Regions from separate parts of the Dactylosporangium sp. NPDC006015 genome, predicted to be linked through region 1. Evidence: riboswitches for the same ligand, from Rfam matches in the RefSeq annotation. Region 1 holds a riboswitch; each other region holds the start of a gene.
What was found. A riboswitch is a leader RNA that binds a small molecule or an ion and turns the genes downstream of it on or off. The one in region 1 is predicted to bind cyclic di-AMP.
Positions count from the first base shown of each region.

Region 2: another riboswitch for cyclic di-AMP. It lies ahead of ABZ321_RS37680 (NlpC/P60 family protein); the one in region 1 lies ahead of ABZ321_RS07390 (hypothetical protein).
Region 3: another riboswitch for cyclic di-AMP. It lies ahead of ABZ321_RS56370 (C39 family peptidase); the one in region 1 lies ahead of ABZ321_RS07390 (hypothetical protein).

Region 1 is NZ_JBEXUD010000003.1:252,468-255,718, forward strand. It holds gene ABZ321_RS07380 (NAD(P)/FAD-dependent oxidoreductase) at 1-34, shown strand, start outside; gene ABZ321_RS07385 (glycoside hydrolase family 19 protein) at 96-1,214, opposite strand; cyclic di-AMP (ydaO/yuaA leader) riboswitch at 1,603-1,739, shown strand; gene ABZ321_RS07390 (hypothetical protein) at 1,749-2,765, shown strand; gene ABZ321_RS07395 (exopolyphosphatase) at 2,848-3,251, shown strand, end outside.
Region 2 is NZ_JBEXUD010000029.1:14,391-17,641, forward strand. It holds gene ABZ321_RS37670 (ABC transporter ATP-binding protein) at 1-588, opposite strand, end outside; gene ABZ321_RS37675 (ABC transporter ATP-binding protein) at 606-1,379, opposite strand; cyclic di-AMP (ydaO/yuaA leader) riboswitch at 1,671-1,815, shown strand; gene ABZ321_RS37680 (NlpC/P60 family protein) at 1,824-2,807, shown strand; gene ABZ321_RS37685 (methyltransferase domain-containing protein) at 2,853-3,251, shown strand, end outside.
Region 3 is NZ_JBEXUD010000082.1:16,559-19,809, forward strand. It holds gene ABZ321_RS56365 (transglycosylase domain-containing protein) at 1-909, shown strand, start outside; gene ABZ321_RS56370 (C39 family peptidase) at 932-1,777, opposite strand; cyclic di-AMP (ydaO/yuaA leader) riboswitch at 1,963-2,105, opposite strand; gene ABZ321_RS56375 (hypothetical protein) at 2,385-3,233, shown strand.

The DNA of each region.
Region 1 (3,251 bases):
CGCGCTGCAGGAGTACCGCCAGCACCTGCCGTAACCGTCGGAAGGCAAAGAGAAGGGCGCCCCACTCCCCGGGGCGCCCTCCTGGTCTTCGGCGACTAGCAGCTGAGCGAGCCCGCTCCGACGCCCACGCCGAGGATGCCGACGAAGCGCTGGTACGCCGCGACCCGGCTCTGCACCTGCGCGGGGTTGCGCCCGCCGCACTCGAGGCTGCCGTTGATGCTGCGGATCGTCTCGCCGAAACCGGCGCCGTTGACCATCGCGTTGTGCGGCGTCATCGTGCCCGGGCCGGTCTGCGTGTTCCAGTACCAGAGCGCGGTCTTCATCGCCACGGCCGGGTCGGTCTGCACCAGGTTCGGGTTGCGCAGCAGGTCGATGCCGAGCGCGTCACCGGCGGCCTTGTAGTTGAAGTTCCAGCTGAGCTGGATCGGCCCGCGGCCGTAGTACGCGGCCTGCCCGGCGGGGCAGCCGTACGGCTGGCTCGTGTCGCAGTAGTGCGGGTAGTTTGCGGTGTTCTGCTCCACGATGTACACCAGGCCGCCGGTCTCGTGGTTCACGTTCGCGAGGAACGCCGCCGCCTCCTGCTTGCGCTGGGCGTCCGATCCCGTCTTCGCGAACGCCGGGTAGGCGTTCAGCGCCGCGACCAGGCCGTTGTACGTGTAGAAGGGGTTCCGGTTCGGGAACATCTGGTTGAACTGGGCCTCGCTGACGACGAACGCCCCGTTCGACGGCGGGTTCGTGGTCGGGTTCGGCGGCGGCGTCGTGCCGCCCCCTCCGCCGTTGCAGGTGTACGGGTCCCAGTACCAGGTGCTGATCGTCGGGCTGTACCCCGGGTTGTCGTGCTCGGCGATGTAGTACTTACCGTCGGTGAACTTCACGATGTCACCGGTCACGTAGTTGCGACCCTGCACCCACGCCGGGAAGCTGCACCCGCCCGCGGACCCGGTCTGCGTCGGCGGCTGCGGCGTGCTCCCGCCGCACGACCCCTGGTCCTGCCACACGCCGGTGTTCCCGGGCGGCGCCTCGTTCTGCGTCCACCACTTGGCGAGGAAGTTGTGCCCGTTCCGCGACACCGTGGCACCCCCGGTGTACACGGCCGACGCCTGCCACGCCGGCGCACAGGTGGCCGCCGACGCCGGCAGCATGTTGAAGACGGCGATGACGCCACCGACGACGGCGGTCGCGGCGAGCCCCGCCCACAGGCGCACTCTGGACACCAGATCACTTCCGTTCAGATCGACGCTGAGCCCCCATCCGACCAGCCACCACCGCGGTACAGGAGCAATCACATCGATTTATGAAGAATCTTTACGGTTCCCCTAACCTCACCTTTCCGAGGTGACTCGGGGTGACACGGGGTGACCGCGGGGTGGCGTAAAACAATCGCCCGGGCGAGAACGTTGCCGTCGGGGTGAGGCCAGTTGAGTGATTTCCGTCACGCGAGATTCTTTCGGCAAGCTTAGGCGACCTGCTTGGACGGCGCGGTTTCGAGAGGTGCGTCACAGCGGCGGACAGGCAGTACGCTGCGCGGTCTGATCGCCCTGGGTAGGCTGGCCGTCGGTCCCGTCCGACATGGCGCCGCCCCCCGCGGCGCCGGGCGCGACTGCCGCCCAATCGCCGGCTCGACACCGGCGAATCGGGGACCCAACCGCACAGTGGGGTGAATCCGCGGGCAACCGCGGTAGGGGTCGTTCCGTCCCGAACCCGTCAGCTAACCCGGTCGGCGGCCGACGGAAGGAACAACGAGCCAGATGTCATCACGACATCCCGGTCGGCGGATCATCGCCGTCCTGATGACGGCCGCCGTCCTTTTTGGGATGGCCGCCACTCCGGCCGCCGCCGAGCCGGGAGACGACACGGGCGACGAGGGATCCAACGCGTCCCTCGCCCAGGTCCTCGACGAGAGCACCCGCGCGTGGATCGAGGCCAAGGACAAGTACGACGCCTCGGTGAAGAACCAGGCGGACCTGACCGCCAAGCTCGCCCAGACCGAGGCCAACCTCGCCAGGGTCACCGAGCAGGTGTCGGCGATCGCCGTCGCCGCGTACCGGACAGGGCCGCTCACCACGTTCGTGGCGCTGATGGACTCGGGGAGCCCCACCGGCTTCGCGGAGCGGGCCGGCTCGATCGACGAGATCGCCCACCACAACGACAACCTGCTGCGCGAGCTCAACCAGCTGAAGCGGGACCAGGCGGCGCAGAAGACGGCGCTCGAGGGCGAGGTCAAGCTCCAGCAGGAGCAGGTCGCCGTCATGGCCGCGAAGAAGAAGGAAGCCGAGAAGGGCCTGGCCCAGGCGGGCGGGCCGAGCAACGGCTTCGTGTCGGCCAACCTGCCGCTCGCGCAGCCGTCGCCGCGCAACGCCAGCGGCGGCTGGTCCTCGGAGTCGTGCAAGCAGAACGACCCGACCACCAGCGGCTGCATCACGATGCGCACGCTGCACGCGATGCAGCAGGCGCAGGCGGCGGGCTTCAAGCGGTTCGTGTCCTGCTACCGGCCGAGCGGGCCGTACGAGCACCCGAAGGGCCGCGCGTGCGACTTCTCGGTGCAGGCCAAGTCTGGCTTCGGTGGCGTCGCCGCCGGTGAGGACAAGGTCTACGGGGCCAACCTGGCGACGTACTTCGTGAAGAACGCGGACCGGCTCGGCGTCATGTACGTCATCTGGTTCAAACAGGTGTGGACACCCGCGGTCGGCTGGCACCACTACAGCGGCGTGGGCGGGGACCCCTCCAGCGACCACACCAACCACGTGCACCTCTCGCTCCTGTAAGCACCGCCAAGACCTCACGTCTGCGTACGGCCGGCCGATAGGGCAACTGTCGACCGGCCGACGCAGGGTGAGGGGATCCGAAGTGAAGCACCGACTCGTGACGCGCAGCGACTTCGACGGCCTGGTGTGCGCCGTCCTGCTGCGTCACCTGGACCTCATCGGCGACATCACGTTCGTGCACCCCAAAGACGTCCAGGACGGCACGGTCGACATCGGACCCGACGACATCCTGACGAACCTGCCCTACGCGCCCGGCGCCCACCTCGTCTTCGACCACCACCACTCGGAGACCCTGCGCAACGCGGGCGACAACATGGACGACCGGACCAACCACATCATCGACGCGGAGGCCCCGTCGGCGGCCCGCGTCATCTACGACCACTTCGGCGGCGCCGCGCGGTTCCCGAACGTGTCCGACGAGCTGATGGAAGCGGTCGACAAGGCGGACTCCGCCCAGTACGACATCACCGACATCCTGCAGCCGGT
Region 2 (3,251 bases), on a different contig from region 1:
GCGGACGTCGAGGATGAAGCGGGCCATGTCCTCGGTCTCCTCCAGGTTCATCCCGGCGACCGGCTCGTCCAGCAGCAGCAGCTTCGGCTCCATCGCGAGGGCCCGGCCGAGCTCGACGCGCTTCTGCACGCCGTACGGCAGCAACCCCACCGGCAGCCGGCGCCACTGCGCCAGTTCGAGGAAGTCGACGATGTCCTCGACCACGGCCCGGTTGGCGATCTCCTCGCGCCGGGCCCGGCCGAGCCACGCGATCGCGGCGAGCGTGCCGTAGCGGATGTGGTGGTGCCGGCCGAGCATGAGGTTCTCCAGCACGGTCAGGTGCTGGAACAGCTCGACGTTCTGGAAGGTGCGCGCCACGCCCAGCTTGGCGACCTTGTCCGGGCGCAGTCCGGTGAGGTCGGCGCCGTCGAGGGACACCTTGCCCTGCTGCGGCCGGTACACCCCGGAGATCACATTGAAGATCGACGTCTTTCCGGCCCCGTTGGGCCCGATGACGGCGAAGAGCTCGTCCTTGGCGACGGTGAACGAAACCCCGTCGATGGCTTTGACGCCGGCGAAGCTGAGCCGGACGTCTTCGAAACGCAGCACGGCGACTCCTGATTTTTCTATGACAGCCAGCGCTTGCGACGCTTGTAGTGCTTCACGTCGCGGAAGGACCGCTCGGCCCGTCCCAGGTAGAACTCGCGGATGTCGTCGTCGGCGAGCAGTTCGGCGGCGGGCTTGTCGAGCACGACCTTGCCCGTCTCCAGCACGTATCCGTGCTCGGCGATCGACAGCGCCATGGTCGCGTTCTGCTCGACCAGCAGCACGCCGGTGCCGGCCTGGTTGATCTGCACGATCAGGTCGCGGACCTGCTCGACCAGGCGCGGCGCGAGCCCGAGGCTGGGCTCGTCGAGCAGCAGGTACGCCGGGTCCGACATGAGCGCCCGCCCCATCGCCAGCATCTGCTGCTCGCCGCCGGAGAGGTAGCCGGCGATGCTGCCGCGGCGCTGCGCGAGCACGGGGAACAGGGTGTACATGCGGTCCATCGCCTCCGCCCGGCCCTTCGGGCGGGTGTGGGCGCCGAGCCGCAGGTTCTCCTCGACGGTCAGTTCGGCGAAGGTCCTGCGCCCCTCCATCACCTGCGAGACGCCGCGGCGGACCACGGCGGCCGGTTTGAGCCGGTGGATGGGCTTCTCGTCGAGCGTGATGGCGCCCTTGGTGATGGCGCCGTCGTGGACGCCGAGCAGGCCCGACAGGGCCCGCAGCAGCGTGGTCTTGCCGGCACCGTTCGCGCCGAGCAGCGCGACGATGCGTCCTGGTGGGACCTGCAGGCTGACGCCTCGCAGCACCAGCATCACGTCGTCGTAGACGACCTCGAGGTTCTGGACACGCAACATCCGGTGACGCTCCTCCGGGGGTGTTCGGAGTGGGCGAACTATGTGCATCGACGGTGAATAAAGTTACGTGTATTTAACCGGGTCTCAGAGCAGAATCAAGCCCCAATTGTGTGTCCGTCAACACCATCTTCTGTGGTGCGTCACTGTCCGATGTGGAGCGACAACCCGCCGTGATTCGGACTTTTGGGGTAATCGATATTCAACAACGCTCGCGGGTTTCGCTTCGTTGGTGATCACGTTAAGTTATGTCCTGGCCTGCACGGCAGTCCGTCGCCCACCCCGGGCGGCGCCGGGCAAGCGCCGCCGAGTCGAGCGCCGCTCTGGCGCTGTCGAGCCGGGGACCCAGGGTCCTTGGGGTGAATCCGCACAGCGCGGTAGGGCGCACTCTTCCCGCCCGAACCCGTCAGCTAACCCGGTAGGCGGTCGGTGAAGAAGGGTCATCCCTTGTCCGCTGGACACCGCACCAAACGGTCCCTGCTGCGCACGCTCTTCATCGGGGTCGTGTCGCTGGCGATCGTGGCGCCCGCGAGTGTCGCCAAGGCCGATCCGACAGCGGCCGAGATCGACGCCCAGATCCAGAAGGCGGGCGACGAGCTCGAAGACCTGGTCGAGGCCTACAACAAGATCAATGGCGATCTGGCCGCCACCCAGGCGGCCGCCGCCGAGCTGCAGAAGAAGCTCCAGCCCTACGTCGACAACATGGCCAACGCCAACGCCAACGTGGACGTCATCGCCGTCGCGGCGTTCAAGGGCGCGGGCAGCCTGCAGAACCTCAGCATCGTGCTCAACGCGCGGTCGTCCGACACGCTCATGGACCAGCTGACCACGCTGCAGCAGATCGGCAAGCACCAGCAGCACGAGATCGCCGACTTCACGTCGGCCAAGTCGAAGCTGGACGAAGAGAAGAAGAAGATCGACGAGACGCTCGCCGCGGAGACCGCGCAGAAGACCGAGCTCGAGACCAAGAAGAAGAAGATCGAGGGCGACGTCAAGAAGCTCGAGGCGCTCCGCCGCCGCTCCACCACCGGCGGCACCGGCTCCACGGGTGTCAAGGTCGCGCTCGGTGCCGAGTGCACGTCACCGGCGAACGCGGCGGTGGCCTTCGCCTGCGCCCAGCTCGGCGAGCCCTACAAGTGGGGCGCCGCCGGACCCAGCAGCTGGGACTGCTCCGGCCTGACCATGGGCGCCTGGAAGGCGGCCGGCGTCATCCTGCCGCACAACGCGGCGCAGCAGTGGAGCAAGACCACGCACATCTCACGGTCCGCGCTCTCCCCCGGCGACCTGGCGTTCTTCCGTGGCCTGGGGCACGTGGGCATCTACATCGGCAACGGCAAGATGATCCACGCCCCGACGACGGGGCGGAACGTCGAGGTCCAGTCGATCGACGGCCGCAGCGACACGTACGGCTACGGCAGACCGCACAAGTAAGCCCTGACAGCACGTCGAAGAGGCCATGCCCGGCAAGATTGGGGCATGGCCTCTTGGGATCCCGAGCAGTACAGCCGCTTCGCCGAGGAGCGGGCGCGGCCCTTCCACGAGCTGGTGGCGCGCATCCAGACCACCGCGCCGGTCGCGGTCGTGGACCTCGGGTGCGGGCCGGGCACGCTGACCGCGACCCTCGCGACGCGCTACCCGGACGCGGCGGTGCTCGGCATCGACTCCTCCCCCGAGATGCTCGCGAAGGCGGCAGCGCTCGGCACCCCGCAGCTGTCGTTCCAGCTCGGCGACATCGCCGGGTGGCGGCCGCAGCGCGGCTCCGTGGACGTCATCGTCGCCAACGCCTCCCTGCAGTGGGTCGACGACCATGCCGCGCTGATGCCGACGCTCGCCGCGGCGCTCGACGACGGCGGCACGCTCGCGTTCCAGGTCCCG
Region 3 (3,251 bases), on a different contig from region 1:
GTCAACCAGCTCATCGCGGGCGGTGGTGGCGTCGCCGGATATCAGGCGGGTTCGACGTTCAAGATGTTCACCATGCTCGCCGCGCTCGACGCGGGCATGCCGTTGAGCACCAACTTCAACTCACCGAGCCGGATAGCGACCGTGTGGCCGGCCAGCGGCCCGGGCAGCTGCGGGGGCAAGTGGTGCCCGGGGAACGACTCCCCGAGCTGGATGAACGGGAACCGGACGATGTGGAACGGCTTCGGCCGTTCGGTCAACACCTACTTCGTCTGGCTCGAACAGCAGATCGGCGCGCGCCGCGTGGTCGAGATGGCGCAGCGGCTCGGCATCACGTTCCGTTCCGCCGAGGACGCGGCGATGGCGGCCAAGGCGGACCAGTGGGGAGCGTTCACCCTCGGCGTCGCCTCGACCACACCGCTCGACCTCGCCAACGCCTACGCGGCGGTCGCCGCCGGCGGCCTGTACTGCCAGCCGCTGCCGGTGCTGTCGATCACCGACTCCAACGGCAAACCGGTCGACGCCGCCGCCCCGAAGTGCCGGCAGGCGGTCAGCGCCGACGTGGCGGCCGCCGCGACCGACGCGGCACGGTGCCCGGTCAGCCGGGCCTCGGCGTACGGCAAGTGCGACGGCGGCACGGCGGAGAACGTGTCCGGCATCCTGGGCGGCCGCCCGGTCGCGGGCAAGACCGGCAGCTCCGAGTACAACTCGACCGAGACGTTCGTCGGCTTCACCCCGCAGATCGCGGCGGCCGGCATCGCGGTGAACGTGGACAACCCGAACGACCACGTGGGCAGCGGCGTCTCCGGCTCGGTCAACGCCGCCGTCGCGCAGACCATGGCGAGCGCGCTGCGCGGCCAGCCGGCCCAGGCGTTCCGGCCACCCAGCCGGGTACGCGCACTGGGCCGCTGACCGCGAGCCGCTGACGGCCGTGTCAGGCGGAGTATCCGCGCAGGGCGGTCCAGTGCGCGAGCTTGGCCGTCGTCAGCGTGTAGTACCCGACGCCCAGGGCGTCCGCGGGGTCGGCGATCTTCACCGTCTTGCCGCCGTCGAGGTACCCCACCACCGTGAGGTAGTGGCCGCCCGGGTACGAGTGCGAGTTGCCCTTGTCGTCCACGGTGGAGCCGGCGATGTTGGCGACCACGGCGTAGCCGTTGGTGATCGCGTTGACGACGTCGGCCTGCATCTGGTCGATCTCCGCCTGGGTGGCCGACTGACCGGGGATGAAGTGCGACTTGTAGAAGGAGCTCTTCGTGTACTCGTTGAGCGACCGGGTGGTGTCGTCGGCGGAGTTGGTGCCGTTGACGGTCGTGTGCAGGCTCTGGGCGACCTCGGACTGGGACGGGTACATCGACCGCGCGGTCAGCGCGATCCGGGTCGCCGCCGGGCCGCAGTAGTAGAAGTTCTCCTGCCAGGCGAACCGGTACGCGAGCTCCTTCTCCGCCGGGGCCGCCGGTTTGGTGGGGCTGGCCGAGGCGGCGGGCGGGGCGGGCTTGGACGTCGCGGTACCGGCGGGGGCCTTCGACGGGGCGGAGGCGGCGTCGGGCGCCGCCTGGGTCCGCTGCCGGTCACGCCCGGCCGGACCGACGCCGGTTCCGGACGGATCCGCGGACGTCACCGACTGCGCGTCGGCCACCGGTGTGGGGGTCGAGGCGTGCACGGCCACGCCGACGGCCGCCGTCACCCCGAGGACCGCCGCGGCGGCCGCGATCGGCAGCACGCGGAAGCGCGACGGGGCGGGGCTCTGGTTCTGGTGCCTGGGTTTGTACAGGTAACTCACGGGTACCTCGACAGACATGCTCGATGACGGCTGCTGTTGCCGGTGCCGGACGTGATCCGGGCAGGGGGGTGCCACGCCGGCCGAGGGCCGGTGCGGTGACGGTCGGCGACTACCGGGCCGGGCCGAGGGTCGAGGTGCCCGAGGTGCTGCGGCACGGGCGATGCCGGGTCTGTGGCTGCACGGAGTGCTCCTTCCGGTGCCGCCTACCGGGTTAGCTGACGGGTTCGGGCGGGAGGATCGCCCTACCGCGAGGCGCTGGCCCCGCGGATTCACCCCGGTGGTGCTCGGTTCCCCGGCTCGCGCGGACGCGACTCAGCGGATCCGCCGCGGTGTCATCCGAGGTGGGTGACGTCGGGCCGGGCGGATGCGAGGACCATATCGGGGGCGCGGGAGGACCCCCGGAACCCCCACGCTGGTCGGCTACCTTGCGTGACGACGGCGTGGCGAACGGCCGGGTGCACGGGCCATCAGCCCGCCGGTCGGCTGCGCCGTGCCCCGGTGCACCTCGCCGACCGCGCCCCGGCCCCGTGCGGCCCGCCCAGTGTCCGGTCGGCAGGTTCGCATGCCCGGCATCACCCCGGATCCGGGGCCTCCCTAGGCTCGCCGGATGCTTCCGGGCGCCGACGATGACCAGCAGCTCAACGGTGCGACCGCACGCGGTCCCCGACACCTGCGCCGCTCCCGGCGGGGGCGGCACGCGACCCGATTCCGGCTGCGTGCACCCGTGCCGGCCGAGATCCGCCGCTACGCCGTGGGCGCCGTCGCGGTCGTGGCGGTCGGCCTGTCCGCGACGCTGTCGGCGTCGGCCGGACCCGCCGCCGTGCCGGCGGACAGTGCGGCGTTCGCCGTCGACGCCGAACGCTCGGCGGCCGGCGGGCAGGCCTCACGCAGCCGCACCCGGAAACCCGCCGACAGCGCGAACAAGGCCACGCCGGCACCGACGAAGGCCGCCCCGGCACCGGCGAAGACCACCCCGGCACCCGCCGGCACGCCACCGGCGTCGACGGCGGCGCCGTCGCCGACCGTGCACGCGCCCGTCGGCGGGCTGACCCAGGCCGAGATGAACAACGCCGTCGCGATCATCGACGTCGCCCGGCAGCTGAACCTGCCGCGGCGCGCGGCCGTCGTGGGGATCGCCACCGCCCTGCAGGAGAGCCACCTGCGGAACCTCGCGAACCCGAACGTGCCGCAGTCGCTGCAGCGCCCCAACGAGGGCGTGGGGTACGACTACGACTCGGTCGGCCTCTTCCAGCAGCGGCCGAGCTGGGGTTCGGTCGACCAGCTGATGAACCCGCACGAGTCCGCCCGCAGGTTCTACGCGGCGCTCGCCCAGATCCCGGGCTGGGAGCAGCAGGCCGTCACCATCGCCGCGCAGATGGTGCAGCGGTCGGCGTTCCCGGACGCCTACGCGAAGTGGGAGGGGCTCGCACAACAGATCGTGGACGCCGTCATGTAGGAATTCCACCGCGCGGGC